Regions from separate parts of the Klebsiella sp. HN106 genome, predicted to be linked through region 4. Evidence: predicted binding sites of a transcription regulator. Region 4 holds the regulator's gene; each other region holds the start of a gene.
What was found. The regulator Fur, encoded in region 4, represses iron uptake genes when iron is present. The targets are predictions, from matches to a motif close to ATAATAATGAGAACNACTATCAA.
Positions count from the first base shown of each region.

Region 1 (7,877 bases), on a different contig from region 4:
ATGTTTCTTCACTAAAAGCCTTGTTGCCAATAATATTTATTTGCGCAATTTTCGCCGAGACCCCCTCCTGAAAGACAAACTTTAAATCAACGCGGTTACGCGGCAGCGGGGTGACGACGGCATGAACCTGAGCGCTGTATTTTCCTGTACTGTAATAGAAATCCTGTAATCCTTTTTCTATTTCCGTAAGGGTATTGCGATCCAGCGCGCTGCCTTCTTCAATGCCGCTGGCGGCCAGGTTCTCTTTCAGGGCATCGTCCTTAACGGATTTATTGCCGGAAAAACTGATTTTAGCGATGGTAGGCCGCTCTTTTACCTGTACTACCAGCGTGCTGCCATCGCGCAGGATCTGTACGTTGTCAAAATTGCCGCTGGCATACAGGGCGCGGACCGAGTCGCTGATATCCTCATTAGAAACCTCTTCTCCTGTATGAACAGGCATGCTCAGTAGCGCGGCGCCGACGGTAACGCGCTGTAGACCCTCGAAACGAATGTCATCAACCGTATATGAAGTTGATGCATAGAGCGTTAAAGGGGAAATCAATAGACCGGCGATGATACTCGTTTTTTTTAGCATGAAGGTGTCGTCTAGAAGATATTTAGCAATAGCAGATACCTGCCGGGAATAATGCTGTTCATTGCACCAGACAGTTGCTGACGCAATCTTAAATAACCTGAACGAGGCGCAGAATTGCACGCAATTATGACGAGAAAATGGAGAAAATATGGATACGAGAGAATATTGAAAAAAATATTTTTCTACGGAACCTTCCCTCTTGAGCCTGGTCAGATAAGCATTTCCTCATAACATCGAAACTCTATAGTTTTTGTTTTTTTAACTAAAAAAACAAAAAGCCCCCTTTCTCATTGGTTGAAAGGGGGAAAAGATCTTGTTAGGAATGATGCTCTCTGGGATAAACCAGGAACAGGGAGAAATTAACGCATAATCCCGTAGATAAAATGAAGAGATATTGAATAAATTATGCAGCCAGATTTCTATAGTAATGAAATGGGTAGACATTATGCCGCGAAATGAAATTCAGCGTTCAGTGCTTAACGAACTGGTGCAATGGATAAAAAACAATCTTGCAAAGAAGCTCACGATGCAGGCGCTAAGCCGCTTTTCCGGCTACTCCGAATGGCATCTCTTTCGCCTGTTTCGCCACTATTTTAACATGTCGCCGATGGCGTATATCCGCCAGCAGCGAATGCAACTATCCCTTAATTTATTGCAGATCAACCCGCCTTTCCGCATCGTTGATATTTGTCTGATGGCTGGTTATGAAGATATCAGCGCCTTTAACCGAACCTTTAAGAGGTATTATACGATGACACCAACGCAGTTTCGCAGAAGCCTGAACCTGACCTGATAGAGGATCCCCCTCCTCCGCATTGCTGCGGTTGGGAATGGAAGGGGGAAGAGGAACTACTTTAGAATGGAAATGGCAGGATGCCACCGTTAACCGTTTCCGGGATCAAGCAGATCCGATTAACAGGATTCATTGTAGGCTGCTAAGTTGAATTAATTGTGTAGAGGCCGTGGAGATTTTGTCATAATTTATATCACTGGTTTTTCCCGGCATAAAAAATAACAAGCCGGAATAGTTCATTATTCCGGCGGATGTTTGAATCGTTAATCAGAAATGCGTATTCACGCTGACATAAAACGTCCGCCCCGATTCATTATAAGTTTCCGCGCCTGCACCATACAGATAAGCGCCGGTCGTCGAATTTCCCGTCGTCTGCGCGTTACCGGCACGGTAGTGGCGAATATCGAACAGGTTGTCCACTCCGCTGGTCAGGCTCAGGTTTTTATTCACATCCCAGGTCGCGCTAAGACCGACAATGCTGTACGGGCTCACTTCGTTCAGCTCGCTGCCGGAAACAGACTCGCCTTTATAATTGAAGCGTTTAGGTTTCTGGCGGCCATACCAGGTGAACGTGCTCTGCAGCGAAAGATCGTCGCGTGCCTGCCAGCTCAGGGTAGAGTTCAGCGTAAACTGCGGGATCACCGACAGGCGATCGCCGGTGGTCTTATTCTTACTCTGCAGCATCCACGTCAGGTTGTTGCTCCAGTTGACCGTTTCGCTTACCGGGAGATTCAGCGAGCCCTCCAGCCCTTCAACCAGCGCCTTCGGTACGTTTTCCCATTGGTAAATATTGGTGGTGCCGTTGCTGGCCGTCCCCACCGCCGAGTAGCCCGATTCAATCTTGTTATGGTAATCGTTACGGAAGTAAGTCAGCCCGGCCTGATAGCCATTGTGCTTATACTCAAGGCCAATCTCTTTATTGACGCTGGTTTCCGCCTTCAGATCGCTATTCCCCATCAGGTAACAGGCTGAGCTACTGGCATAGCAACCCTGGCCGTTGCTGTAGAGGATATAGTTCGGGTTAAGCTGATAAAGGTTCGGCGCTTTATAGGCGCGGGCGATCCCCAGCTTCAGCGTCCAGTCATCCGCCAGCCCCTGCGAGAGATTCAGCGATGGGCTCCAGTTATTACCGACGATGCTGTGATGATCGAAGCGCAGAGCGGGCGTCAGCATAGTGCTATCGGTCAGCTCGATATTGTCTTCGGTAAACAGCGAGAAGATCTCGGCGCTGGAATAAGGACTACGACCGGTTGCCGAAACGCCGTCAATGGAGCCATAAGAGAGTGACTGGGTAGTCGACACGCCATCCTTCATCCGCTGCTGGTTCCACTCGGTACCCAGCGTCAGATTCTGCTCAAATCCCAGGGTAAACGGAATATTGACCTCGCTGTGCAGCAGCACATCCGACAGGTCGATATCGGAGAATTCGCTGCTGGAGAAGATCCCTTCCGTTCCGCCCGCCAGCCCCTCGTTCATGCGCGAGTTACGGGTGTGCTCATACTGCGCCCAGGTATTGCTGGTCACGCCGTTATCCCAGCCGCCGGTCCACGTCACGCCGTAAGTCTGACGATAGAGACGGTTAGTCTCTTTACCGTACATACTTTTCACCAACGTGCTGGTGTTAGTATTCTGGGTATCCCCTGCATACAGGTTGCCCTGGCGGCTGTAGCCGGTTTCAAACTCCAGCGCCTGCATTGGCGCAAACTCCCAGCGCAGCTTGCCGTGAATATCTTTATTCACTACCCCTTCGCGTCCTGCAGGATACGATCCCGCATAGCTACCGGTTCGCGCTGCTTCATGACCGGAATTAATATCCTGGGCATCGGCCTGCGTTTTGCTCAGATTTCCCCATAAATTAAAGCTGACCTCATCCGATAGCGGGCCGTTGAGGCTAAAGTTTGTCCGTTTCGTCGCGCCCTCTTTACGGTGCTGAGGCGCGTTCATATAGGTATTCCATGAACCATGCCACTCGCTGGTGGCCGGTTTAGTGACGATATTGACCACTCCGCCCATCGCGCCGTTACCGTAGCGGGCCGCAGCAGGGCCGCGAATGACGTCGATATGGTCGATCATTTCCGCCGGCACCCAGCTGGTATCACCGCGGGTATCGCGGTCGCCGCGCCAGCCATAGCGCACGGAATTACGGCTGGTCACCGGTTTACCATCCACCAGAATCAGGGTGTTCTCCGGCCCCATGCCGCGGATATCGACCTGGCGGTTATTGCCGCGCTGCCCGCTGGTAGAGTTACCGGTGAGGTTGACGCCGGGCTGGGTACGAATCAGCTCGGAGACATCGCGCGCGGGCGGATGTTTACGGATTTCTTCGGCGGTGATGGTGGATACTCCGGGGGCTTGCAGCGTTTGCGCCGCCGCGGTGACCACCATGGTTTCATCGTCATTTACCGCAGTCGTTTCAGATTTCTTCGTATCGTCTGGAGTCGTGCCATCAGCGGCCTGCGCTGGCAGCATCCCTCCCCAGATGGCCATCGGGATCAGCGCGGCCAGCGAGTAGTGTGAACTGTGTTTCATGGAATATGCCCTGTTTTCTTTTTTGCTGTCGGGGCACGCCTTCTTCTTCCGTCAGATAAACAACGGCAATGACTTCCCTGCATAGAGCAACATCTCTTTTTGGCGTAGTCAGGCCCTCCCGCTTAAATAGCGAGATAGCAATCATAATGGGTGGCCAAAATAGATTTATTACTCTGGCAAAAACGAAGAAATAAACGCGCCACGCTATTCTTTGATAGCCTTTGCCGAACAGCAGTAATAGGATTATTGTGCCACACAACGTTATTAGAAATGAGATTTATTATCAAGTCGATAATCATTTATCGCATGAATGTTTTTATTTAATGTAATAAAAACAAAAAGATATAAATAGCAGAAGCGCATTTAGCAGGAATAGAAATTAAAAAAATGAATAACATCCACATTAAAAAAGCATAATTCAACCATATTGCCTCCACAATTAATTAGAGATTTATAGTTTTATAATCTCGCCAAAAATACCGAGCATGCTAATTAATAAAATAATTAAAATAACCGGCTAACCGATTCTCACACTTGTTCGCGGACATGCTAACGGCCAGAAATTGACTAAAATAAGACCATCCCCCTGCGGAGCACCGCGCCATGAACACTTCGTCGTTCTATCGATACCTTGTCGGCTGGCTGGCATGCTTTGCCGCGCTACTGTGCCTCACATCCGGTTACGCGGCTACAGAGAACAAACTATCAGAACCAGCGGAACGCGACGCCCTGGAAGTCAACGTTGACGATATGCTACAGCCATGGAGGGGAGATTTACCGGGTATGCTCGACCGGCGAACCATTCGCGTATTAACCCCCTTCAGCAAAACTTTTTTCTTTATCAATAAAGGCACCCAGCGCGGCGCGACTCACGATATATTTATGGAGTTTGAACGCAGTCTCAATCAAAGCCTGGCGAAAGAGAAAAAGCTCAAGCATCGTCACCTTAAAGTGCGGATCATCTTTGTTCCGGTGGCCCGTGACCAGCTCATCAGCGCGCTTAACGCAGGAAAAGGGGATATTATTGCCGCCAACCTGACGATCACGCCTGAGCGTCAGCAGGAGATGACCTTTACTGCACCGCTCTATTCTCACGTTCAGGAGCTGCTTCTTTCTGGTCCCGGCTCTCCCAAAGTGGACAATCTACAGCAGCTTTCCGGTAAAACGGTCTTCGTCCGCACCTCATCCAGCTATTACGCGAGCCTGGTCGCGCTCAACGCACGCTTTGCGCAGCAATCGCTGCCCCCCATCACCATCGAACCGGCGCCCGAAGCGCTGGAAGATGAGGATCTGATAGAGATGCTCAGCGCGGGCCTGATCCCATTGATCGTGGTCGACCGCCACAAGGCCCTGTTCTGGAAACAGGTCTTCCCCAGGATTCAGGTTCATCAGAACATTGTTCTGCGCGACGAAGGTAATATCGGCTGGGCGGTACGTAACAATAGCCCGCAGCTGCTGGCCCTGCTTAATGCGTTCATCAATAAGAATCGCCAGGGCAGCAGGCTGGGTAATACGATACTGCTGCGCTACCTGAAGGATGCCAGCTACGTTAAAAACGCGGCGGGGCAAAAAGAACGGCGTAAATTTCTGGCCATGGTGGAGATCTTTCGCAAATATGGCGATCGCTACGATGTTGACTGGCTGCTGATGGCCGCTCAGGGGTATCAGGAATCGCGGCTTAATCAGTCGGTGCGTAGCCACGTCGGCGCCATTGGCGTTATGCAGGTCATGCCGAGCACCGGTAAGGAGCTCAACGTCGGCGATATTAAGCAGCTCGACCCCAATATTCATGCGGGGGTGAAATACATGCGCTGGATGATAGACCGCTACTATGGCGATGAACCGATGACCCAGCTTGATAAGGCGCTATTCTCGTTCGCCTCTTATAACGCGGGCCCCGGGCGCATTGCCCGGCTACGGGCGGATACTAAAAGGCGCGGTTTTGACCCGAACGTGTGGTTTGGCAACGTTGAGTATCTGGCCGCCGAGAAAATCGGCTCCGAGACCGTAAGCTATGTCAGCAATATCTATAAGTACTACATTGCTTACCGGCTGATCGTGGATGAAATGGCGCGTAAGCAGCAGGCGACGGCGGCTTCTAAAAATCAGGTCGCGTCGGCAGTAAATCCGACAGCCACACCTGCCACACCTGCCACACCTGCCACACCTGCCACACCTGCCACACCTGCCACACCTGCCACACCTGCCACACAGTGAATTAATGCAGATAAGCTGTGTCAGAAAATAGAAAAAGCCCCAAACAGGGGCTTTTTAAGAGAGGGCTTTACGACGCTAACGCTTCGTTAGAACGGAATATCGTCGTCAAAGTCCATCGGCGGCTCATTGGAAGGCGCTGCCGGAGCCTGCTGCTGCGGACGCGACTGCGCGCCGCCGCTGAACTGGTTTCCGCCCTGCGGCTGCTGAGGCTGTCCCCAACCGCCCTGCTGCTGACCACCGCCTGCCGGGGCGCCCGCGCCCTGCTGACGACCGCCGAGCATTTGCATCGTGCCGCCAACGTTGACTACAACCTCGGTGGTGTATTTTTCCTGACCGGATTGGTCAGTCCATTTACGGGTGCGCAGCTGGCCTTCAATATAGACCTGAGAACCTTTGCGCAGATATTCGCCGGCCACTTCCGCCAGTTTGCCGAACAGCACAACGCGGTGCCATTCAGTCTGCTCTTTCATCTCACCGGTCGCTTTATCACGCCAGGATTCGGAAGTAGCCAGCGTAATGTTGGCAACTGCGCCACCACTCGGCATGTAGCGTACTTCCGGGTCCTGGCCCAGATTACCGACGAGAATCACCTTGTTTACGCCTCTGCTGGCCATGTTTGTGTCTCCTGAATGCGTTTCTTAATAGTGTAAACGCGCGAGTGTACCATTTCCAGGTGCTATGTTGATAGCTGGGAAGTATGTTCCAGAGAACTCTCGCGGTACGACATTTTTGCATACCTCGCCGGAAAATGCATTCCAATACTGTATATTCAAACAGGTTAAATTGTGTCATAATTAGCCGTTTCTGCCGTTTGTCCTTCTAACAAACCAGGCAATCCGCGTATCTACCGGGAAAGGTGAATGGATAAGATCGAAGTTCGGGGCGCCCGCACCCATAATCTCAAAAATATCAACCTCGTCATCCCGCGCGACAAACTCATTGTCGTCACCGGGCTTTCGGGTTCAGGCAAATCCTCACTGGCTTTCGACACGTTGTATGCCGAAGGGCAGCGTCGCTACGTTGAATCGCTCTCCGCCTACGCGCGGCAGTTCCTGTCGCTGATGGAGAAGCCCGACGTCGACCATATTGAAGGGCTGTCGCCGGCGATTTCCATTGAACAGAAATCAACGTCCCACAACCCCCGCTCTACGGTAGGCACCATTACCGAAATTCACGACTATCTGCGCCTGCTGTACGCGCGCGTCGGCGAGCCCCGCTGCCCGGATCACGATGTGCCGCTGGCGGCGCAAACCGTGAGCCAGATGGTGGATAATGTTCTCTCCCAGCCTGAAGGTCAGCGCCTGATGCTGCTGGCGCCGATCATTAAAGAGCGCAAAGGCGAACATAACAAAACGCTGGAAAACCTCGCCGGGCAGGGCTATATCCGCGCGAGGATCGACGGCGAAGTCTGCGATCTCTCCGATCCGCCGAAGCTGGAGCTGCAAAAGAAACATACCATCGAAGTCGTGATCGACCGCTTTAAGGTCCGCGACGATCTCAGCACGCGTCTGGCCGAGTCCTTTGAGACCGCGCTGGAGCTGTCGGGCGGCACCGCCATCGTCGCCAATATGGACGATCCGAACGCCGAAGAGCTGCTGTTTTCCGCCAACTTCGCCTGCCCGATTTGCGGCTACAGCATGCGCGAACTGGAACCGCGCCTGTTCTCCTTCAACAACCCGGCAGGCGCTTGCCCGACCTGCGACGGCCTCGGCGTCCAGCAGTATTTCGATCCGGAGCGCGTGATTCAGAACCCTGAGCTGT
Region 1 covers NZ_JBLURD010000003.1:302,070-309,946, forward strand. The annotation lists gene bamA (outer membrane protein assembly factor BamA) at 1-577, opposite strand, end outside; gene ACSIPU_RS12420 (helix-turn-helix domain-containing protein) at 1,023-1,370, shown strand; gene ACSIPU_RS12425 (TonB-dependent siderophore receptor) at 1,638-3,899, opposite strand; gene ACSIPU_RS12430 (lytic transglycosylase F) at 4,503-6,116, shown strand; gene ssb1 (single-stranded DNA-binding protein SSB1) at 6,203-6,730, opposite strand; gene uvrA (excinuclease ABC subunit UvrA) at 6,977-7,877, shown strand, end outside.
Region 1: the regulator Fur is predicted to act here: its motif matches at 4,164-4,186, upstream of ACSIPU_RS12425 (TonB-dependent siderophore receptor).

Region 2 (7,877 bases), on a different contig from region 4:
CACCCTCTCCCGCTTCAGCGAAGCCTTTCTGGTGCTACGCGCCCAGCAAATGGCGATCCCGCTATTCGCCATACCGCTAGTAATGGTCGCCATGAACCTGGTCTACAGCCTGACTGCCTATCCTTTCGGGAAATTATCGGACAGGATGAGCCACAGCAAAATGCTGCAGTGGGGCCTGCTGGTGCTGATTGCCGCCGATATCGTGCTGGCGCTGAGTAGCCACTGGAGCACGCTTTTAGCCGGCGTCGCGCTGTGGGGTATTCATATGGGCATGACGCAGGGTCTACTGGCGGCAATGGTGGCGCATACCGCCCCGCCTGAACTGCGCGGCACTGCGTTCGGAATGTTCAACCTGATGAGCGGAATCGCGCTACTGCTGGCCAGCGCCGGTGCAGGCGTGCTGTGGGAGATGTTGGGCGCCGCCTCGACATTTTATGCTGGCGCGATAATTTGCGTCGTGACGCTGATAGGTATGCGCTGTATGCCGTCGGCTTATCAACAACGATAAAAAAGGCTCCGGAGCAGACCGGTTGATTCATCATAAAGATGAAATGCTCCGGAGCACGTATTTCACTTTTGCCCGTAGTAGGCGTTTGGCCCGTGCTTGCGCATGAAGTGTTTGTCCATCAGCCAGCTATCGATGGGCTTCAGCTGCGGGTTGATCCCGCGAGCAATCCACGCCATCCGCGCCACTTCTTCCATCACCACCGCGTTGTGCACCGCATCGTGCGCATCTTTGCCCCAGGCAAAAGGCCCGTGCTGATAGACCACGACGCCCGGCGTATGCAGCGGCTCAACGTCGCCCAGCGTTTCGATGATCACGTGGCCGGTATTCAGCTCATAAGCCTCCGCCACTTCCTGCGCGCTTAACGCCCGGGTGCAGGGGATATCGCCAAAGAAGTAGTCCGCATGGGTCGTTCCCAGCGCGGGAATGGCCAGACCCGCCTGTGCCCAGGCCGTTGCGTGCGTCGAATGAGTATGTACCACGCCCCCCAGACTCGGGTAGCGGCGATACAGCGCCAGATGCGTGGCGGTATCGGAAGAGGGACGATACCGCCCGTCGACCACTCTCCCCTCCAGATCCACGACCACCATATCGTCCGCTTTCATAACCTCGTAGGCGACGCCGCTGGGCTTAATCGCCACCAGCCCGCGTTCGCGGTCGATAGAGCTGACGTTACCCCAGGTAAAAGTGACCAGGCCGTAGCGCGGTAAATCCATATTGGCTTCAAATACCTGCCGTTTTAGCGTTTGCATTATGCTGCCTCCACCAGACCGGCGCTGGCCATCCTCGCCTTCACCCAATCGCGTGCTTTCGCGACCTCGGCGGCCGGATCGTCGGTCGTTTCGCTCCACATTTCAATTAGATACGGGCCGCAGTAGCCCGTCTGCTTGAGCGTTTCGAAACAACGTTCAAAATCGACGACGCCTTCGCCGAACGGCACGTTTTTAAATACGCCGGGTTTCGTATCTTTTACATGCACCCCCACGATATGTCCCATACCGGCCTGCAGCTCCATCTGCACGTCGTTATCCCAGGCGGAAAGGTTGCCGATGTCCGGATAGAGCTGGAACCACGGATTATTCAGGTAATGAGCATAGCCCAGCGCCTTGCTGATCGAGTTCATCAGCGGATAGTCCATGATTTCCATCGCCAGCGTTACCTGCGCGCGGCTGGCCATTTCAACGCTCTCTTTTAGCCCGTCACGGAAACGACGGCGCGTCTCGTTGTTGGCCTCCTGGTAGTAAACGTCGTAACCCGCCAGCTGAATAACGCGAATGCCTACATCCTGCGCCAGCTGAATGGCTTTGCGCATAATCTCCAGCCCCTGCGCCCGTACCGCGTCGTCTTCGCTACCGAGCGGGAAGCGCCGATGGGCGCTCAGGCACATTGAGGGCACACGCACCCCGGTTTCGGCAATCGCGTTAACCAGCGCGAAGCGCTGCTCCCGGCTCCAGTCGAGTCGGGCCAGGCGGGCGTCAGTTTCATCGACCGACATTTCGACGAAATCAAAACCGAGCGCCTTAGCCAGCTGCAGGCGTTCCAGCCAGCACTCCCCGGCGGGGAGCGCTTTTTCATAGATGCCGAGCGGAATATGTTTCGACAGCATAGCCGCTCCTTAGCCCCACAGTTGGGCGATAGAACGTTTGAACTGCCGGGCGGCTTCCACCGGCGAAGCGGCGTCGCGAATGCTGCGCCCGGCGATAAAGACGTGGATCGGAATTCCCTGGAACAGCGGCAAATCCTCCAGCGCCAGGCCGCCGGTGACGGTGACTTTAAAGCCCATATCGGACAGGCGTTTGATAGCGTTAATATCCGCCTCGCCCCATGCCACCCCGGCCGCCTGGGCGTCGCGGCTACGGTGATAGACTACCTGCTGGATACCCGCTTCGCGCCACTCCTGCGCCTGCTCCCAGGTCCAGTAGCCGGTCAGTTCAATCTGAACGTCGCCGTTGAACTCTTTCGCCACGTCCAGCGCGCCTTTGGTGGTGTTGATGTCCGCACAGCAGATCACGGTTACCCAGTCGGCGTTGGCTTCAAAGCACATGCGGGAGAGGATTTTACCGGCATCGGCGATTTTAGCGTCCGCCAGCACGATTTTGTTGGGATAGAGCGCCTTCAGGTCGCGAACGGCGCGAACGCCTTCAGCCACGCAAAGGATGGTACCGACTTCAATAATGTCCACTTCATCGGCTATCAGGCGCGTCGTTTCATACGCGGAAGACATGGATTGATTATCGAGCGCAACCTGCAACATAGGTAATGACATTTTCTCTTCCTTTTAAACGGCCGCCGCCGTGGCGTTATCAATTAAATCCAGCACTTGCTGCGCGGTGCGGCAGGCGCGTAAACGGTCAAAATTGGCTTCGTCTTCAAACAGATTGACGATCTGCATGATGCCCACTTCCTGATGGGTATTGGCATCCACGGCCGCCATGGTGATCAGGATGTCGACCGGGTCGTTATCCTCATGATTGAAAACCAGCGGCGTTTTCAGCGTGACCAGCGCAAAGCCAGTTTTCTTGACTCCCTCTTCCGGGCGACCGTGCGGCATCGCCAGGCCTGGAGCTATCACAAAATAAGGGCCGTGCTGAGCTACGCCATCCAGAATGGCCTGGTAGTAGCGCGGCTCTACCACATCGGCTTTCACCAGCAAATCAACGCTCAGCTTGACGGCTTCCTGCCAGGTGCTGGCATCAGCCTGTAAAAGGATGGAGTTATTCTCCACCAGCGAATCACGTAATTTCATTTGGCGTCCTTACTTCACATCCTGCGGAAAGTGCGCTTTGATCACTTCCAGCAGTTTTGGGCCAAAATCCGCTGGCGAGAGCATGTTGCGTACCCCAACCACGTATTTATTGCCGGAGACGCTAATCTCACCGGCGATATGGGTGGAGGCGATGATAATGTCCGCGCCGTTTAGTTCGCTTTTATATTCCCCCACCGCGCAGCTGTTCACCGTGTGATCGATATTTGACTGGGTCAAAAACTGGTCCACCTTCATCTTCATGATCATGGAACTTCCTTGCCCGTTGCCACATACAGCCAGAATACGTACGGTCATAGTCAAAACTCCTTATTGAGCAGAAGCATCTGCCAGTTGTTTTTCCGCGTCCTCTTCAGCACGCAGCGTGCGCCCTGCGAAGAACATATAAGCCAGTGCAATAATGATGATGACGGCCATAAACGCGATACCGATGGAGGCGAAGCCCTGCATCATCGGCGGCGCCAGAATTGACCAGTCCGCCATGCCCATCCAGGCGCTCATGCCGGTCAGCTTCACCGCCCAGACGCAGCCAAAGATTTCAATCATTCCCATCACCAGGCAAATCTTGAGCGCCGCGCGCCAGCCGCCAAAGTGGTTAGCAAAGACGCCGATGGTGGCGTTCGAGAAGAACATCGGGATAAAGCCCGGAATAATCAGAATGGAAGAGCCGACGCCCACCAGAATACCGACGGCGATCAGCTGGCCGATGGTGCCCCACATAAAGCCCCAGACGACGGCGTTTGGCGCAAAGCTATAGATCGCCGCACAGTCAATGGCTAGCACGGCGCCGGGAATCAGGCGCTGGGAGATACCGTTGAACGCCTCGGAAAGTTCGGCGACGAACATGCGCACGCCCTGGGTGATAATGAAAATAGCCACGGCGAACGAGAAGCCCGTTTGCAGGATATAGACCGTCCAGTGGGTATTGCCCGCCATCGCCTGTACGGTATCGATGCCGAAGGAGAGCAGGATCGCGCCGAAGAAAATAGTCATCACAATGGCCGTGGAGACGATGTTGTCGTGAAAGATGTTCAGCCAGCCCGGCAGCTTAAGATCTTCAACGCTCTCCTCCTTTTTACCCAGATACGGAGCGACCTTGTAAGCAATCCATGAAGCGAACTGCTGCTGGTGACCGATGGAGAAGCCGCAGCCGTCAGTCACTTCCTGGGTCGGCTTGTACATCATGTTCGAGGTAATGCCCCAATAGAGCGATACCAGCACCGCCGTACAGATGATGGTCGTCCACATCGGGTAGCCGAAGATGTAAAAAGAGACGGCAATCAACCCAGCCTGCTGGAACATGATGTGCCCGGTCAGCATGATGGTGCGAATACCGGTAATACGCCGCAGCAGGACGTAACAAATATTCAACGCCAGAGCTAACAGCACGGCATAGCCCACCCAGCTGTAGGCGTCTCCCATGCGTTCGATCGTGGCCATCATTGATGCGTAGGTATCGGAGATAGCCCCGTTAATGCCATAAACCTCAGACATTTTCGCCACTACCGGCTTAAAGGTGCTGGTCAGAATGCCGGAGCCAGCCTGCAACAGCATAAAACCGATAATGGTTTTAATCGTCCCTTTAACAATAACGCTGGCGCTTTTACGCAGCAGGATATAGCCCAGGCAGGTCACAATCCCCAGCAGTAGCGGGGCGTTAGTCATTACCTGGTTAAAGAACACGGTAAAGATGTGGTAGAGAATCTCCATAACACACTCCAGAAGGTGGACGCTCTGAACGCACGCTACGCTCAGGGTTTGTTGTTGGGATCACTCTAATAATCAAAAATAATCACAACAAGATTATATTTGATTAAATGTGACGCACGCCGCAAATAATCACACAATCCGCCATCGTATTAATTCTCATTTTCATAAAATAAAAAATAATGCATTAAAATCAATAAAATATAATTCCACCCATATCATAAAATCTGTCTTAACCTCCGTTTACCCCTTAGGATTGCCCCCAGAACAGGCAAAATTCAGGATTGCAATCCTGAACAAACGATGCCAGTATTCTTCAAAACAAATCACAATGTGATTACTTTTGATAATATGTGAGGGGAAAATAAATGAGTAAAGTGCAAACCATCACCCGCGAATCATGGATCCTGAACACTTTTCCGGAATGGGGCAGCTGGCTGAACGAAGAGATTGAGCAAGAGCAGGTGGCGCCGGGCACCTTTGCCATGTGGTGGTTGGGTTGTACGGGCATCTGGCTAAAATCCGAAGGCGGAGCCAATATCTGCGTCGACTTCTGGTGCGGCACCGGCAAGCAAAGCCACGGCAACCCGCTGATGAAAACGGGCCACCAGATGCAGCGCATGGCGGGTGTGAAGAAGCTCCAGCCAAACCTGCGGACCACTCCGTTTGTCCTCGATCCGTTCGCCATTCGCCAGATCGACGCCGTGCTGTCTACCCACGATCATAACGATCATATTGATGTGAACGTGGCCGCCGCGGTCATGCAGAACTGCGCCGAAGACGTACCGTTTATCGGCCCGCAAACCTGCGTCGATCTGTGGATGGGCTGGGGCGTTCCGAAAGAACGCTGCATAGTGATGAAACCGGGCGATGTGGTTAAAATCAAAGATATTGAAATCCACGCGCTCGACGCCTTTGACCGTACCGCCCTGATCACCTTACCCGCAGAACAAAAAGCCGCGGGCGTGCTGCCGGATGGGATGGATCAGCGCGCGGTGAACTACTTGTTTAAAACGCCGGGCGGCAACCTGTACCACAGCGGCGATTCTCACTACTCTAACTACTACGCGAAGCACGGGAACGAGCACCAAATCGACGTGGCTCTGGGCTCCTATGGCGAGAACCCGCGCGGCATTACCGACAAAATGACCAGCGCCGATATCCTGCGCATGGCCGAGGCGCTGAATACCAAAGTGGTGATCCCTTTCCATCACGATATCTGGTCAAATTTCCAGGCCGATCCGCAGGAGATCCGCGTTCTGTGGGAAATGAAAAAAGACCGCCTGAAGTATGGCTTTAAGCCATTTATCTGGCAGGTCGGCGGGAAGTTCACCTGGCCGCTGGATAAAGACAACTTCGAATACCACTATCCTCGCGGATTCGACGATTGCTTCACCATGGAACCGGACCTCCCCTTTAAGTCCTTCCTCTAAGCCATCTCCGGCGGGAGCCCCCGCCGGAAATTATCCCCGTCAGCATTAGTATTTTCACCTGATTTCAAATATCATCTTTGCTTATCACTTTTAATCGGATTTGCTCATGACGGAAGCGCAAAGACATCAAATTTTACTGGATTTGCTGGCACAAACGGGATTTGTCACCGTGGAGCAGGTGATTTCCCGACTGGGAATTTCTCCGGCGACGGCACGGCGCGATATCAATAAGCTCGACGACAGCGGCAAACTAAAAAAAGTCCGCAACGGCGCGGAAGCCATCAGCGAGCAGCGCCCGCGCTGGTCACCAATGAATATTCACCAGGCGCAAAACCACGACGAGAAAGTGCGGATTGCACGTGCGGCTTCGCAACTGGTCAACCCCGGCGAAAGTATTGTTATCAACTGCGGCTCTACCGCCTTCCTGCTTGGGCAAGAGCTGTGCGGAAAACCGGTACAGATCATCACGAACTATTTGCCGCTGGCCAATTACCTGATCGATCAGGAACACGACAGCGTCATCATTATGGGCGGACAGTATAACCGCAGCCACTCCATCACCCTGAGCCCGCAGGGCAGCGAAAACAGCCTGTACGCCGGGCACTGGATGTTTACCAGCGGCAAAGGTCTCACCGCCGAAGGGCTATATAAAACCGATATGCTGACAGCGATGGCGGAGCAAAAAATGCTTAACGTCGTCGGTAAACTCGCGGTACTGGTCGACAGCAGTAAAGTTGGCGAACGCGCCGGAATGCTGTTTAGCCAGGCCGGGCAAATCGACCTGGTGATTACCGGAAAACAGGCGGATGAAGCGATCCTCAAGCAGCTTGAGGATCAGGGCGTTCAGGTGATTCGCGTTTAAAGATGGCGTTGAAAAAACGCCACCGTCGCTGCTAACGCCTCTGGCGTAATGCGGTGACGGACGCCCTTCTGCCAGAGGCAGGTTAACTTATCGGTCATTTCATGTTGCCGCAGCGCCTGCTGCAGACGGAAGGTCTCTTCCGGAGGCACCACATCATCTTCATCGCCGTGCCAGAGCAGCAGCGGCCGACTGGCAAGCGTCGCCAGCTGCTGGCTGACGTCCCAATCCGCCAGCTGCGTTGCATCAAATGAAGGCGAAGGGAAAAGCCTCTGCGAGAGCGTACTGAAATAGCCAGACCCCATCAGGCAGGCAACGCTTTTCAGCTCTGGATGATGGGTCATTATCCCCAGCGCCGTCATTCCGCCCATCGATGCTCCGGCAACCGCCAGCCTGTCGTCAGCAAGCCATCCCTGCGTACGAATCGCCTCCTGTAATGCCGGAAATTCAGCAAAATTTTGCATCAGGATCGGCCAGAAGCGCTGCATCCGCCCTTGTTCATCTCCCTGATAGCGCGCACCGTGTTCGGCCGCATCGGGCATAATGACCCGAAACCCGGCCTCTGCCAGAGCAACGGCAAAGTAGCTGTAGACTAGCTTAGAAGAGGTA
Region 2 covers NZ_JBLURD010000003.1:177,768-185,644, forward strand. The annotation lists gene ACSIPU_RS11795 (MFS transporter) at 1-508, shown strand, start outside; gene ACSIPU_RS11800 (L-ribulose-5-phosphate 4-epimerase) at 571-1,257, opposite strand; gene ulaE (L-ribulose-5-phosphate 3-epimerase UlaE) at 1,257-2,111, opposite strand; gene ulaD (3-keto-L-gulonate-6-phosphate decarboxylase UlaD) at 2,121-2,771, opposite strand; gene ulaC (PTS ascorbate transporter subunit IIA) at 2,784-3,251, opposite strand; gene ulaB (PTS ascorbate transporter subunit IIB) at 3,261-3,566, opposite strand; gene ulaA (PTS ascorbate transporter subunit IIC) at 3,579-4,979, opposite strand; gene ulaG (L-ascorbate 6-phosphate lactonase) at 5,345-6,409, shown strand; gene ulaR (HTH-type transcriptional regulator UlaR) at 6,516-7,271, shown strand; gene yjfP (esterase) at 7,268-7,877, opposite strand, start outside.
Region 2: the regulator Fur is predicted to act here: its motif matches at 5,123-5,145, upstream of ulaG (L-ascorbate 6-phosphate lactonase).

Region 3 (7,877 bases), on a different contig from region 4:
CAGGCGCGCCGCTCACCCCGGGCGCCTGAATATTCGGCGGCACCCATTCCCCCGCCAGACTTGCGGAGAGCTCGATGACTATTTCGAGCGCCTTATCCATCGGAACCCGGCTGAACCAATGGTCGCCTACCCGAACGGCAAACGGCTGGATTTCAATCGTTTTTTCCTGCGGCAGATGCTGGGTAAAGCCCGCGGTAATGGTGTCGGTAAAACGGGTGCCGATACAAATAATGGTGTCAGCGTTTTCAATGGCCTCGCGGGTTTCCTCTGCGCTCGCAATCCCGCTGTAAGTGCCAACAAAACCGCTTTGTTGCTCATCAAAAAGCCCTTTGCCCATTAACATCGTGGCGCAGGAGACGGGCACGCTGGCGACCCATTTTCTGAGAACATTTTGTAGCCCATAGCGCTGAGCAAGAAAATCAGCCAGCAGCGATACGCGACGACGACTTCTGAGCATCCGCTCCGCGTGCTCTCGGAGTCCCGCCAGCTGGTTCTCATCGGCAGGCAGACTCGGAATAAGCAAAGGATGTGCAGGGGGTGTCGCTTTTGCCTTCGCCACATCGGCAGGCAGCATCAAATAACCGGGGCGATGATGGGTGAGCATCTCGCAGAGTACGCGGTCGATTTCATGGCAGGCATTTCCCGCCGCCAGTACCGCCTGAGAGCAGGTAATCTGCTCGCTCATGCGCGAGAAGTGGCTGAAATCACCGTCGCCCAGCGTATGGTGCAGCAGCTCGCCGCGCTGCTGCGCGCCGGTTGAGGGGGCGCCGACAATATGCAGAACCGGAACATGTTCGGCGTAGCTGCCGGCAATACCGTTAAGCGCGCTCAGTTCGCCGACGCCGTAGGTGGTCAACAGCGCGCCTGCGCCTTTGATACGCGCATAGCCATCAGCGGCGTAGGCCGCGTTGAGCTCGTTAGCGCAACCTACCCACCCTAAATTCTGCTGCGCAATAACGCTATCGAGAAACTGTAAATTGTAATCACCAGGTACGCCAAACAAGCGGTCTATGCCGCAATCTACGAGACGATCCAGCAGATAATCGCCAATGGTATAAGTCGGTTGCATATCCTTACTCTCCTCTCGTGCAGGTAAGTTGAGTATTGAATAAGCAGTTGCGCTGTCCAGATTGCACTCAACAAAGACGGTGGAAAGCAAAATTTACGCGTTCCGGGAGTATACTCGCCGGCAAACATTCTTTAGTGTAAACGTATACACAACCCTGTTTTAAGTGCGGAGGAAGTATGGTTTACCAGGCAAACACCACGCGATATCAAACGATGGAATACCGCCGTTGCGGTCATAGCGGGCTAAAGCTACCGGCAATTTCTCTTGGGCTTTGGCATAATTTCGGCGACGAAACGCGGGTGGAAACCAGCCGTCAGCTTCTGCGTCACGCATTCGATCTCGGCATCACCCATTTCGACCTGGCCAACAACTACGGGCCACCGCCGGGTTCCGCGGAGAGCAATTTTGGTCGCATCCTGAAAGAGGACTTCTTGCCCTATCGCGATGAACTGATTATCTCCAGTAAAGCCGGTTACACCATGTGGGACGGCCCCTATGGCGACTGGGGCTCACGCAAATATCTGATTGCCAGCCTCGACCAAAGCCTTAAACGAATGGGCCTCGACTATGTCGATATTTTCTACCACCACCGTCCCGATCCTGAAACGCCGCTGCAGGAAACCATGCGCGCGCTGGACCATCTCGTCCGCCAGGGGAAGGCTCTGTACGTTGGATTATCGAATTATCCTCTCGAACAGGCCCGGGAAGCCGTCAATATTCTTAACGAGCTGGGCACACCGTGTCTGATTCATCAGCCTAAATATTCCATGTTCGAACGCTGGGTCGAGGGGGGTTTACTCGATTTCCTGCAGAGCGCAGGGGTGGGAAGTATAGCGTTTTCACCGCTTGCCGGCGGCCAGTTAACTAACCGTTATCTGCATGGCATTCCGGCGGATTCCCGCGCCGCCAGCGGCAGTCAATTCCTGCAACCGGATCAGCTTACCGAAAGCAAACTGGAAAAGATTCGTCAACTTGACGCAGTGGCCGAAGCCCGCGGGCAGAAGCTCTCGCAGATGGCCCTGGCCTGGGTGCTGCGCGACGAGAAAGTGACTTCGGTATTGATTGGCGCCAGCAAAACCACGCAGCTCGACGATGCGATTGGCATGCTGGGAAACCGCCGTTTCACCGCCGAAGAACAGGCAACGATTGACGCAATCCTTGCGGTGTAAATTCATTTTTACTTTAGCAAAAAGTGCTCTCACTGGCGATTTAGGAGTTCCTCCGATGCGACGGGGCTTTACTGCCCCGTAATATCGGGTTAACAGGCCGACAACGGCCCCGATCGTGAAGGAGAAGAGTATGTTCAGGTCACTGATTTTGGCTGCAGTGCTTCTGGCTTCAGCGCCATTGGTCGCTAACGCTGGTGAAATCACCCTGTTGCCATCAATAAAATTACAAATTGGCGATCGCGACAATTATGGTAACTACTGGGACGGTGGCGGCTGGCGCGACCGTGATTACTGGCGTAAACACTATGAATGGCGCGATAACCGCTGGCGTCGTCACGATAACGGCTGGCATCGCGGCTGGGATAAAGGTAAAGCCTACGAACGCGGCTATCGCGAAGGCTGGAAAGATCGCGACGACCGACGCGGCGGCTGGGGACGAGGCCATGGCGGCCGCGGCCATGGTCACGGGCATCATTAATCGCAAAAGGGAGCCATCCGGCTCCCTTTTTAATTACCTGCTTAACCGACCAGCGTTCCAACAATCAGCCAGCCGTTGAGCACCACAACCACCGCGACAATCGCCCACCCCAGCACTTTCACCCACCGGGAATTAACCAGATCCCCCATCAGCCGCGCATTGCTGGTAAAGATGAGCAGCGGCACCAGCGCCAGGGCGATACCGAAGCTCAGCAAGACCTGGCTCATCACCAGAATACGCGTCGGATCAAGCCCCATCAAAATCACAATGAATGAAGGCAGCATGGTAATGGCCCGACGAAACCACAGCGGGATATGAAAGCGAATAAAACCCTGCATTACGACCTGCCCCGCCAGGGTGCCTACAACCGTGGAGGATAAACCGGCGGCGACCAGGCTCAGCCCAAAGATGGTGGCTGCCGCGTGGCTCAACAACGGCTCCAGCGTCAGATAGGCCTGATCGAGATCGGCAACGCCGGTGTGACCATTGAAATGGAAGGCCGCGGCGGCGGTCGCCATCATGGCCAGGTTAACAAAACCTGCGATTGTCATAGCGATGGCAACATCCCAGCGCGTGGCGTTATAGCGCTCTTTGCGCGTCCCCCCGTGCAGGTGCTGAGTGAGCGACGAGTGTAAATAGATAACATGCGGCATGATGGTCGCCCCCAATACCCCGGCGGCAAGGAATACCGCTTCGCTGGTTGGCAGAGACGGTACGAGCATGCCTTTCGCCAGCGGCGCCAGCGCCGGCTGGGAGAAGATAAGTTCAACGACATAAGCCGCCGCAACAAACAGCAGCAGTCCGCCGATGACTTTTTCCAGCGGTTTTTGTCCGCGGCGCTGTAGCATCAGGATCAGGAACGTCGCGATCCCCGTCAATACCGCGCCCTGCAGCAATGACACGCCGAGCACCAGCTTAAATCCAATGGCTGCGCCAATAAACTCTGCAAGGTCGGTCGCCATAGCGATAATTTCCGCCTGCACCCAGTAAAACCACACCACCGGACGCGGGTAGTGGTCGCGAATTTGCTCTGCCAGATTTTTACCGGTAGCGATACCCAGCTTCGCCGACATCACCTGAATCAGCATCGCCATCAGATTTGCCCACACGACCACCCATAGCAGTTGGTAGCCAAAGCTGGCGCCGGCCTGGATGTTAGTCGCGAAATTACCCGGATCGATATAGCCAATGGCAGCAATGAACGCAGGCCCCATCAGGGCGAGCTTAATCTTGCGCGCTGCGCGACCGCTGCTATTCTCAACGCGACTGTTTGTCATTTTCTGCCTCTGGAAATATAGCCTTTGCTATGTTTTATGCTATCAAAATGCGAATGATTATCAAGTTCATTTAGAGCGATGATAATGATTGCTGTGATAGGGGGGAACGATAGCAGGTCAGTAACTTAAAACCGGGGAACTGATAAATTCTCTTAATCAGTCATCAGAATAGTACAACAGCGCAACTTTTAAAACTTTTACGTAACATAACAAAAATGCATGGTTGATCACTATTTTTGCCATTAGTCACATATCCTTGCAATAGTGTGTGCTGGCTCTCGTTTTCTTTGCGCTTGTTACATAGAATGTGCACAGAAATTTAACCTGCCTCATATTTGGAGCAAATATGGACCGCGTCTTGCACTTTATTCTCGCGATCGTAGTGGTGGCTATTCTGGCCCTGTTGGTCAGCCACAACCGTAAGCAGATTCGTATTCGTTATGTCATTCAGCTGCTTGTCATTGAAGTGCTGCTGGCCTGGTTCTTCCTGAACTCTGACATTGGTCTGGGTTTTGTGAAGGGCTTCTCCGAGATGTTCGAAAAACTCCTCGGCTTTGCCAATGAAGGGACAAACTTTGTCTTCGGCAACATGAACGACAAAGGCCTGGCTTTCTTCTTCCTGAAAGTTCTGTGCCCTATCGTCTTCATTTCCGCGCTGATTGGTATTTTGCAGCATATTCGTATTCTGCCTATCGTCATTCGCGCGATCGGAACCGTACTGTCCAAAATCAACGGTATGGGCAAGCTGGAATCCTTTAACGCAGTCAGCTCGCTGATTCTGGGTCAGTCTGAAAACTTCATCGCGTATAAAGATATTCTTGGCAAAATGTCCCGCAACCGCATGTACACCATGGCTGCGACCGCGATGTCTACGGTATCCATGTCTATCGTAGGTGCGTACATGACCATGCTGCAGCCGAAATACGTTGTTGCGGCGCTGGTACTCAACATGTTCAGTACCTTTATCGTTCTGTCGCTGATTAACCCGTATCGCGTTGACGAAAGCGAAGAAAATCTGCAGATGTCTAATCTGCATGAAGGCCAAAGCTTCTTCGAAATGCTGGGTGAATATATCCTGGCGGGCTTTAAGGTGGCGATTATCGTGGCCGCCATGCTGATTGGCTTTATTGCCCTGATCTCTGCGCTGAACGCCCTGTTCGCCACCGTTACCGGTTGGTTTGGCTATAGCATCTCCTTCCAGGGGATCCTCGGCTATATCTTCTATCCGGTGGCGTGGATCATGGGCGTACCGGCAGGCGAAGCGCTGCAGGTAGGTAGTATTATGGCAACCAAGCTGGTTTCTAACGAATTCGTCGCCATGATGGATCTGCAGAAAGTGGCCGCCACGCTCTCACCGCGTGCGGAAGGTATCATCTCTATCTTCCTGGTCTCCTTCGCTAACTTCTCATCTATCGGCATTATCGCTGGCGCAATTAAAGGCCTGAACGAAGAGCAAGGTAACGTGGTTTCTCGCTTCGGCCTGAAGCTGGTTTACGGTTCCACTCTGGTGAGCGTGCTTTCTGCGTCTATCGCCGCGCTGGTACTGTAATCCCTCTTCGCTAGAGAGAAAGCCGGGCAAGTCCCGGCTTTTTTACGTCCGCAGCTCGCTCAGCGGCTGCGGTTTACCTACCAGATACCCCTGGAGGTAATCGACCCCTAGCTGAAGAAGTTTTTCCCGCTGCTCCGGCGTTTCAACGTATTCCGCCACCACCTTCATCTTTTTAACCTTAGCCATTTCGATAATCGATTTGACCATAATGGCGTCCAGCGGATCGGTTTCGATATCCCGCACGAAGCAACCGTCAATTTTTAAAATATCGGCCTGCAGGCTTTTCAGCCGCTCATAGTTAGCGTAGCCGGTGCCAAAATCATCGATAGCGATAGCGCAGCCGAATTCTCGCAGCTGCTGTATGTTATACATACTGGTTTCCACATCGGAAAACGCCTGCTCTTCGGTGACTTCAATCGTTATCGCCTCCGCCGACAGGTTATAGCGTTTAAAAAGCGAGATAATTTGCGTCGCGCTATCCTTTTGCATCAGCGTATAGGGCAGCAGATTCACGGAGAAGTGCTGCCCTTGATGGTGCCTGAGCGAGCTGAACAGCGTTTCCAGTACCTGCATATCAAAGCGCTGGCTCAGATTAAACTGCGCGATCGGCGGAATAAACTTATCGGGCGTAATGATGTTATTACCGCAGCGCATACGGCAAAGAACTTCATAGTATCCCTTTCCTGCGGCATCGCGGATGGGCTGGGCATACAGTACCAGACCGCGCTCATTAAGCGCCTGCTTAATCTGCGCCAGCAGCCGGACCTGTTCGCTTGTTTGATCGGAAATCTGTTCCTGAGCGGCGTCAAGCGCTAACACGCGACGAGCCGCGCCGGCCTGCTCCGATAGCCAGCTAAGCTGACCAAGCATCGGGTGAATATCCGATTCGGTACCGCTATAGCCTCCCCACGATGCGCCAAACTCGAGATCCAACGTCTGGTTGTTCCAGCTGAACTTCTTATGGTTAAGCGTGGAAACGATATGATTTAAACGCGCCTCAGGTTCAGGGCCGTTTAGCACCAGCAATAGCTCACTACCGGGAAGCTGAAAAATCCGCTCTCCCTGAGACAATAGCGGCTGTAGCTTACAGGCGATTTGCCGTTTGCTCTCAACCCTCATCATCATGCCGTAATGGCGGCTAAGGAAATCCAGATTCTGTATTCGCAGGCTGCTTATAGCAACCGCGGGGTTACGCTGCAGATGACTCTCCAGCGCACGCAAATTGGGCAAACCGGTTAGCGGATCTTCTTCCGCCTGGTCTCGCCATCTGAACTTCATTCTTTCACTGCGCGCGTAGATATCCGCCATATAAAACAGACAGATAGTGAAACAAATTAGCACCGAAAGCACAAATGACAGGGAATATTCAGTTTGTACCCCATGCAAAAAATTCTGGTTATAGGCCACGAGTAAAAATGCTGAAACGGACCACGAAATGCGAATCAGCGTATGCGCCAGACGACTAATACCAATAAAGTATAAAATGAAAATAAGAGGAACTAAATAACCAGCAATAAAAACAGAATCATAAGGCGTACATAGCACCAGTAATATTGCCGCCAGCGCTACAAACCAGTACAGCGTAAATACTCGCTGCTCGCGCACTTGCCATGAATGACAAAGATTGCGCCAGAATACTCGCGCATATCGCGGACTGATAATCATCCGCAACGGATAATAAAAGAAGGTCGTAAAAATTAACGCAGCGCTAATCAGGCTCTGTATATCGATAACGGTGTAGATAACCGACATATTGCCGAAATAGCTGGAAATCGCCAGCGGAAACGAAAAGAAGCGCCCCGCCAGATACATTGTGATCTTGAGCAGAATTGGCGCGAAGAAACCGCCCCAGAAAACCCTCACGCCCATATGTTTCGCCGTCAGCCCGGCGCGCCAGCGCCTTCCAAGCTGATAACGGACAATAGCGCAGGAGAGGAATACCGAGAAGAGCTGGCAAAAAAGCAGGATGACCGCCTGAGTGAAGGTCAGATCGATTATCCAGGCATTGGTAATCGCAAACGCGATTACCAATGGAGCAACGGCATAGCGGCCAAAAATAAAAAGCACAGCATACATTAAGCTCAACGGCAGCCATGCCAGATAAATTTGATTTCCGTCAATAATAGTTTGAGGAGAAATAAATCTGGACAGCGGAATGGCTATAAAGCAGACCAGAAGGGCCAGCAGAGTTTTTTTGATCTTAATGTTAAAATGATCAATCATTATTGTTAATTAAAACTCCTGCGGCAACAAATATATTTAGGCAGCAAATATTATGTTGCTTAATAAAGGCAGGCAAGATTTTAAATAGTGAAAAAATCTGAAATTACTTAAC
Region 3 covers NZ_JBLURD010000004.1:189,462-197,338, reverse strand. The annotation lists gene ACSIPU_RS13595 (alpha-keto acid decarboxylase family protein) at 1-1,069, opposite strand, end outside; gene mgrA (L-glyceraldehyde 3-phosphate reductase) at 1,246-2,238, shown strand; gene ACSIPU_RS13585 (DUF2502 domain-containing protein) at 2,369-2,716, shown strand; gene ACSIPU_RS13580 (Nramp family divalent metal transporter) at 2,758-3,993, opposite strand; gene ACSIPU_RS13575 (NupC/NupG family nucleoside CNT transporter) at 4,340-5,542, shown strand; gene ACSIPU_RS13570 (EAL domain-containing protein) at 5,585-7,765, opposite strand.
Region 3: the regulator Fur is predicted to act here: its motif matches at 4,035-4,057, upstream of ACSIPU_RS13580 (Nramp family divalent metal transporter).

Region 4 (7,877 bases):
ATCACTTCGGTCAGCGCCGCGACCATCGCGCCGTTATACATACCGAAGAAAAACGAGAACCAGAGCAGGACCAGCGTCATACGGGTAAAATCCGGCGCGGCGGTGAGCCAGTGCATCACCGGCCAGGTGGTAAACAGCGCCAGCAGGGTGATGCCCATCAGCACCGGACGACGGCCTATTCTGTCAGAAATTGCCCCGCCAATCGGTAACCAGATAAAGTTAGAGATGCCGACCAGCATGGTGACCAGCAGGCTATCGCGAGCGCTCAGATGCAGCACGGCTCTCCCGTAGGTTGGGGTATAAACGGTAATAAAGTAAAAAGTGGTCGTGGTCATCGCCACCAGTAAGGTGCCCGCCGAGATGATGCGCCAGTTTTTTACAATCGTGCTCAGGATTTCTCGGGTATCAGGACGATGTTTACGCTGCAGGAAAGCTTCGGTTTCCTGTAGCGAACGCCGCAGTACAAAAATCAGCGGAATGATCAGACAACCAATAAAGAAGGGGATACGCCAGCCCCATTCGGCGATCTCATCATGGCCAAGCGTTTCGTTTAGCGCGTAGCCAATCAGCGCCGCGACCACGATAGCCACCTGCTGGCTGGCGGATTGCCAGCTGGTATAGAACCCCTTTTTCCCCGGGGTGGCGATTTCCGACAGGTAGACCGACACGCCGCCGAGCTCTACGCCCGCCGAGAATCCCTGCAGCAGACGGCCGACTAATACCAGAATGGGGGCGAGAACGCCGATGGCGTGATAGCCGGGGACCAGTGCTATCAGCAGTGTCCCGCAGCCCATAATCGCCAGCGTCACCATCAGCCCTTTACGCCGCCCGATTCTGTCGATATAGGCCCCCAGCACTATCGCCCCGATAGGGCGCATCAGGAAGCCCGAACCAAACACGGCGAAGGTGAGCATTAACGCCGCAAACTCACTTTCCGCCGGAAAGAACGTTCTGGCGATGTAGGTGGCGTAAAAACCGAACAGAAAAAAGTCGAATTGCTCGAGAAAATTACCGCTGGTCACGCGGAGAATAGCGCCGAAGGTACCGGCGCGCGATGATGATTGCGTCATAGGGGTTGCTCTCCATTGTCTTTATCTTGTTTTTATAGAGGTAAGAGGAGCGGACTAGTCGCCTGCGACTGCCGCCTGTTTTCCGCGCCGTTTCTCAATTGCCCACTTGAGTAACGCCGCACACCGATAAAATCCGTGGGCAAATTTTCCGTATGGCAGGGTTAAAAACAGCGCCATCACAACGCCGAGATGAATGGCGAGCAGGACGCCCATCCACGAGGTATCGCGCCCTGCCAGCAGGGCCAGTCCGGTCAGGCTGGTTAAAAACAGCAGCAAAATAAAGCCGCGATCCATCGGTTTTTGCCGCGCATCGCCGTGCAGCGGCGAGCGGCGCAGGTTTAGCCATAGCAAACCCGCCGGGCCGACCAGCAGGCCGATACCGCCGAGCGTGCCCAGTACAACCGGTACGCTGAAGAACGGGTAGGGGGCTTCCCAGCCGGCGATATAGTGATAACCCGTAGCCACCACGGTGGCGGCGAAACAGAGCAGAAAACCGTAGAAGGTAAAGTGATGGAAACGGCGGCGCATCAGGGTAAACGCGTCATCAGCCTCGTTGCAGCCTTTACCGTGCCCGCCGTCGAGATACTTCAGCGTGAGCGCATTATGCGAGGCTGTAGCGATGTCGATAGCCTGAGGCTGACCCGGTGAAATCTCGCGCCAGAAGCGGATCACCCCGCTCATCAGTAACCCTATGGCCAGAATGAAGACCGAGCCAAACATCCAGGCCAGCAGGTTATGGGGAAATATCCGGTAAAAATCGCCGGCCAGCGGTGGATGAAGCAGCGAGCCATTGAGCCCCATCGCCAATAGCAAAAAGAGGATCAAACCGGCGACCAGCGCCAGCACCGTGGTCACGCCGGCCCGACGGTAAAGGCTGCTGAAAGCCGCGGGTTGGGCATAGTGCTGATAGGTTTCCAGGCGGACTTCCGCCATCGCTTTCGGGACATTAATGGCAAACTCGTGCGGCGGCGCATACTGGCAGGCATGCAGGCAGGCGCCGCAGTTGTGGCACAGGTTGGCCAGGTAGTTAATATCCGCTTTACCAAAAGCCAGGCGCTGAGTCATGGCCGGAAACACGGCGCAAAACCCTTCGCAATAGCGGCAGGCGTTACAGACCTGCATCACCCGTTCAACTTCCGCTTCCGGCTCGGTGATGATCTGCGCGTCGATAATCAACTTTTCAAGCGACTTCATGATGTATCTCCTGCTGTGCCGCACGGGCGGCCTGCTGGCCGGCAATGCGGCCGAACGTCGTACCAATCGACATGCCTACGCCGGCGGTATAGCCTTTGCCCAACACGTTGCCGGCCATCATTTCGCCAGCAACGAACAGGTTACGGCTGGGTTTGCCCGCAAAATGGACGGCGGCGCGTTCATTGACGTACAGTCCGAGGTAGGTGAAAGTGATCCCCGGGCGCAAGGCGTAACCGTAGTAAGGCGGCGAATCGATGGGCCGCGCCCAGTGGGTTTTCGGTGGGGTCAGGCCTGATGTTGCGCAGTTATCAAGGCAGGTATGATCGAACTGGCCCGGCACGCAGGCGGCGTTATAGTGCGCGATGGTTTGCGCCAGACGCGCCGCGTCCAGCCCCAGTTGGCGAGCCAGTTCTTCGATAGTATTGGCCTGGGCGCCGGGAAAAACCGGCGGCATAAAGTGACCGATCGCTTTGCTGTCGATAATTGAATAGCCGATTTGTCCCGGCTGGTGGGCGACCAGCCGCCCCCAGATGGCATAACGTTTGGGCCAGAAATCTTCCCCTTCATCATAAAAGCGCTCGGCGTCGCGGTTTACGACCACGCCCAGCGATACGCAGTCCACGCGGGTGCAGATCCCGCCATCATAGAGCGGTGCCCGGGCGTCTATGGCGACGCAGTGTGACTGCGAGGGATCGCCGATAACGTCAGCCCCGGCGTCGATCATATATTTCAGCAGCACGCCCTGGTTAAAGCGGGTTCCGCGGATGAGAAAGTTATCGGCTGGCCATTCGCCGCGATCGTTCTGTCCCCACGCTTCGCGCAGCCACTCGCGGTTAGACTCAAAGCCGCCGGCGGCGAGGACGCAGGTTTTTGCGGCAATCCTTTCTTCACCCGCCAGCGCGGCGACGAATTCGCCGTTATATAATTCGAGCGCCTGGACCGGGGTGTTGTAGCGGATCTGTACACCCATCTGCTCCGCGCTGCGGTAATAAGCATTTATAAGAGCCTTGCCGCCGCCCATGAAAAAGGCGTTGGTGCGGGCGACGTGCAGTGCGCCGGAGAGCGGCGGCTGAAAGTTAACTCCGTGCTGGCGCATCCAGTCCCGGCACTGTGATGAGGTACGGATCACCAGCCGCGCCAGCGCTTCGTTGGTATTACCCTCGGTGACGCGCAGCAGATCCTGCCAGTACTCTTCTTCCGGATAGCTGTCGACCAGCACATCCTGCGGAGCATCGTGCATACAGCGAAGGTTCCGCGTGTGCTGAGAGTTTCCGCCGCGCCATTCTTTCGGCGCGGCCTCCAGCAGCAGCACGGACGCGCCGGATTCCCGGGCGGTCAAGGCGGCGCATAGCGCAGCGTTGCCGCCGCCAATCACCAGTACATCCACCATTTTTGGCTCCATTACGGTTTGCTTTATTGTTAAATTTGTAATGGAAATGTATGCGCTCAGGGCGGCAGGACGCTATGGCGTATTGCTAAAGAGGGGTTTAGTGTGCGTAAAGGCTGGCGCCAGGCCAGCGGCCAGATTCGACCAGCTGACGCATGACTTTTGCCAGTATGACTCGCGCGGCGAGACCCGATGGGGTCAGTTCATCATCGGAAAGACTGACGAGAAAATTAGGCCGACTGAGTATCGGATTGTTGATGCCGATCACTCTCAGGGGCTCGCCGTCGAGATGAGAAATCGCTGCTCCCGGCTGCAAAGTGGCGCCGAGGCCGTCGCGCACGGCGCGCATCAGCAGGGCCAGACCGTCGATTTCAGCGACCACATCGACATTAAGCGCATGCTCCTGGCACATCGCCTCCAGCCTGCCGCGCAGCCCATGCCCCAGGCTTGGCATAATCAGCGGGACAGCGGAGAGCTGGTCCGGCGAGATGCTATCGTCGGGAAGGGGAGCCAGTACCTTATGGGTGCCAATCAGAAACAGACGCTCTTCAAGAATCGGCCTGGCGCTCCAGCGCACAAGCTTCTCCTTCTGGAACACGATCGCTAAATCGAGCTGACGGGTGTTGATCATGCGTTCAAGGTTGCCGGAGAGACTTTCTACCAGATGCAGGCGGACGTCGGCATAGCTTTCGCGCATCGCGTTGATAAAGGGTACGCCGAGCACAGAGGCGGTGCTGGGGGCCATGCCGACGCTGACGTGGCCAGATAGCCGCGCCTCGCGCGCAGCAAGAACCGCATCATCAGCGTGACGCAGCGCCAGCTGCGCCTGTGAATAGAAGGCGAGGCCAGCGCTGGTGGGCATTACACCGCGAGACGTCCGTTGTAGCAGGCGAATGGCGAGTTCATTTTCCAGGCGCGCCATTTGTTGGCTAAGCGCGGAGACGCCGATATTCAGGTCAAGCGCGGCGCGGCCCATACTGCCGGTTTCAATAATGCGCACAAAATAGCGTAGCTGGCGAAGCTCCATAAGCACTCCGTATAAAGCAGGATGCACCGACAGTAAACGTATTCAGGCGCGAGAGGAAGAGGCGGCAGATGGCGGGCAAAAAAAAGCCAACCCGCAGGCTGGCTTTGGCTGATAAACGATGCGGTGATTATTTCTCTACCGCGTCGTGGGCATGTTCATCTTCGCGGCAGTCGCCTTCTGCACAGTGGCCGTACAGGTACAGACTGTGGTTGGTGAGGCGAATACCGTGTCTGGCGGCAATCTCACGCTGGCGCGCTTCGATGGAATCATCGCTAAACTCGATCACTTTGCCGCAGTCCAGGCAAATCAGATGATCGTGATGGTGCTGCTGCGTCAGTTCAAAAACGGATTTACCGCCTTCGAAATTATGACGGGTGACGATACCGGCGTCGTCAAACTGGTTCAGTACGCGGTAGACGGTGGCCAGGCCAATCTCTTCACCCATATCAATCAGGCGTTTGTATAAGTCTTCCGCACTGACATGATGGTTATCCGGTCCTTGCAGCACTTCCAGGATTTTTAATCTCGGAAGCGTCACTTTCAGGCCAGCTTTCTTTAATGCGGTATTGTTGTCAGTCATGCGGAATCTGTCCTGTTGCTAAACGATCTACTTCCATCAGCGGAAGTAATACAGAGAATCACCCGATGTAATGCGTCTCATTATAGAACTGCCATGGTGAAATGAAAACTGCAAGCATCGGGCCTTGTATGCTGTCAAAAACGAGGCACTCGCTACAAAGTGCTTCACGCGACCCCGTTAAATCAGAGGACATTGTACAGATATGTGATTAAAAGTTAAAAACTTGTAGCTATAACTTTGATTGCTTTTATCTATCAATTCGGCGAAATATGGTGATTACGCCGTTTAGACTCAGGCATTCTTGATTTCTTCGAGGTGCAGCTCCTCGGAAATCTGTTTTACCCATTTTTCGACGCGTTCGTTAGTCAGTTCAGGCTGACGGTCTTCGTCGATAGCCAGACCGACAAAATGATCGTCATCGGCCAGGCCTTTAGAGGCTTCAAAATGGTAGCCAGCGGTCGGCCAATGGCCAACGATAGTTGCGCCGCGCGGTTCGATGATATCGCGAATGGTGCCCAGCGCATCGCAGAAGTATTCAGCATAGTCTTCCTGGTCGCCGCAGCCAAAGAGGGCTACCAGTTTGCCATTAAAATCGATCTCTTCCAGCGTCGGGAAGAAATCGTCCCAATCGCACTGGGCTTCACCGTAGTACCAGGTTGGGATGCCGAGCAGCAGGATATCGTGAGCTTCCAGATCCTCTTTGCTGCTTTTGGCAATGTCGTGAACATCAGCAACATCTTTACCAAGCTGCTTTTGAATCATTTTTGCAATATTTTCGGTGTTGCCGGTGTCGCTGCCAAAAAAGATGCCGATGATTGCCATGAGTAAAATAACCTCTTGAAACTTAATGATGTGGTAGTGGCGTAATGCCCGCAGATAGGGGCAATGATAGCAGAACTGAGAAGGGCGCGGAAACAGCAATCACGCCCAACTGCACACTCTGCTACATGAAAGCTTATTTTTTGAGGGTTTTAGGCTTTATCCTGGCCGCGCAGGGCTGCCAGCTGGGTCATCAGCATCTCTTCGATCAGATCGCTGCGGTTCATGTTACGGGCTTCGGCCAGCTCATTGAGCGCATCGACCGCATCGGCATTGAGCTTAAGCTCCACGCGCTTCAGGCCGCGGCTCTTGTCGCGTTTAAGCTGATTGCGTTTGTTGATGCGCAGCTGTTCATCGCGCGAAAGCGGATTCGTTTTCGGTCTTCCCGGCCGACGCTCAGTTGCGAACAAATCTAATGTCGTACGGTCCGTTTGTTCTTTTGCCATGATTCAGAGTGACTTCGGGGGAAACAAGCTATCGGGCATAGCCGACGCAGACAGCGCGCCATAATACATCAGGCGGCGGGCTGCGCCAACGGCCGCGGACATTAAGCCGCGCGGTCGAGTATATTTTAGGCAGTTACGCGGCGATAGAGGTCAAATAACGGCGAATGGCGCGGATCACAGCCTCCGGTTTTTCAGCATGCACCCAGTGTCCGGCGCCGGCGATAACGTGCGCCCGAGCTTCGGGAAACTGCGCCAGCAGCGCGTCACGACAGGCATCGGTCACGTAAGGGGAGTTGCCGCCGGGGATAAACTGCGCCGGATGCGGCCATGCCGGGACGGTTTGCCAGCCGACGATGTTGTCGTACTGCTCCCACAGCACCGGTACGTTAAAACGCCACTGGCCATCCACAAAGGATTTCAGCAGAAACTGAACCACGCCCTCTTCATTAAGGTGTTGACGCATGACCGTCGTTGCCTGCTGACGCGTAGCGGCGCCCGCATCGGTAACGGCGTTGATGGCAGCAAAAATTTCATCATGGCGGCGGACGTGATAATCCACCGGGGCGATATCAATAGCTACCAGGCCTGCGATGCGCTCTGGCGCCAGCGCGCTCAGCGTCATCACCGCTTTGCCGCCCATAGAGTGACCAATAAAGGTGGCTTTCTCAATCTGCGATTCATTGAGAGTATCAAGCAGATCCTCAGCCATCGCGGCGTAGGTCATCTCCGGCGCGCGCGGGGAGAGACCGTGGTTTCGCATGTCGACCTGCACCGTATCGTGATCGACAACCAGATCGCGGGCGAGGATCCCAAGGTTGTCCAGGCTGCCAAAAAGGCCGTGGACCAGGACGATAGGGGGATTATTGTGCTGATTCTGTGCAGATTGCGCTCGGCTATTTAATTTCATGGCAAAGTTCTTTTTTTCGCTCCGTCGGGTTAGGGTATTATGTTGAACATTCTGCCATCCGGCTGCAAGACCCGGAAGATTTCTGAGTTTTGCCGTCATCCTGGTTTGACGCTATCCGCGGTTGGGATTTGTCCCTATAATCCCGACAACTTGTATTCAGAAAAAGATATCGCACTGGATTAAGATGAAAACAATTGAAGTTGATGATGAACTCTATAGCTATATTGCCAGCCACACCAAGCATATTGGCGAGAGTGCATCCGACATTTTACGGCGCATGTTGAAGTTTTCCGCCGTTTCCCAGCCTGCCGCACCGGTAGCGAAAGCCGCTCCGGCACCGGCGCCAACGCCTGTCGTTGACGTGAAGCCCGCTAATCCTCTGAAGGATAAAGTTCGCGCGATGCGTGAGCTGCTGTTATCTGATGAGTATGCCGAACAAAAGCGCGC
Region 4 covers NZ_JBLURD010000002.1:383,415-391,291, reverse strand. The annotation lists gene ACSIPU_RS08505 (MFS transporter) at 1-1,070, opposite strand, end outside; gene tcuB (tricarballylate utilization 4Fe-4S protein TcuB) at 1,125-2,264, opposite strand; gene tcuA (FAD-dependent tricarballylate dehydrogenase TcuA) at 2,251-3,654, opposite strand; gene tcuR (tricarballylate utilization LysR family transcriptional regulator TcuR) at 3,752-4,678, opposite strand; gene fur (ferric iron uptake transcriptional regulator) at 4,806-5,258, opposite strand; gene fldA (flavodoxin FldA) at 5,550-6,080, opposite strand; gene ybfE (LexA regulated protein) at 6,230-6,523, opposite strand; gene ybfF (esterase) at 6,657-7,430, opposite strand; gene seqA (replication initiation negative regulator SeqA) at 7,615-7,877, shown strand, end outside.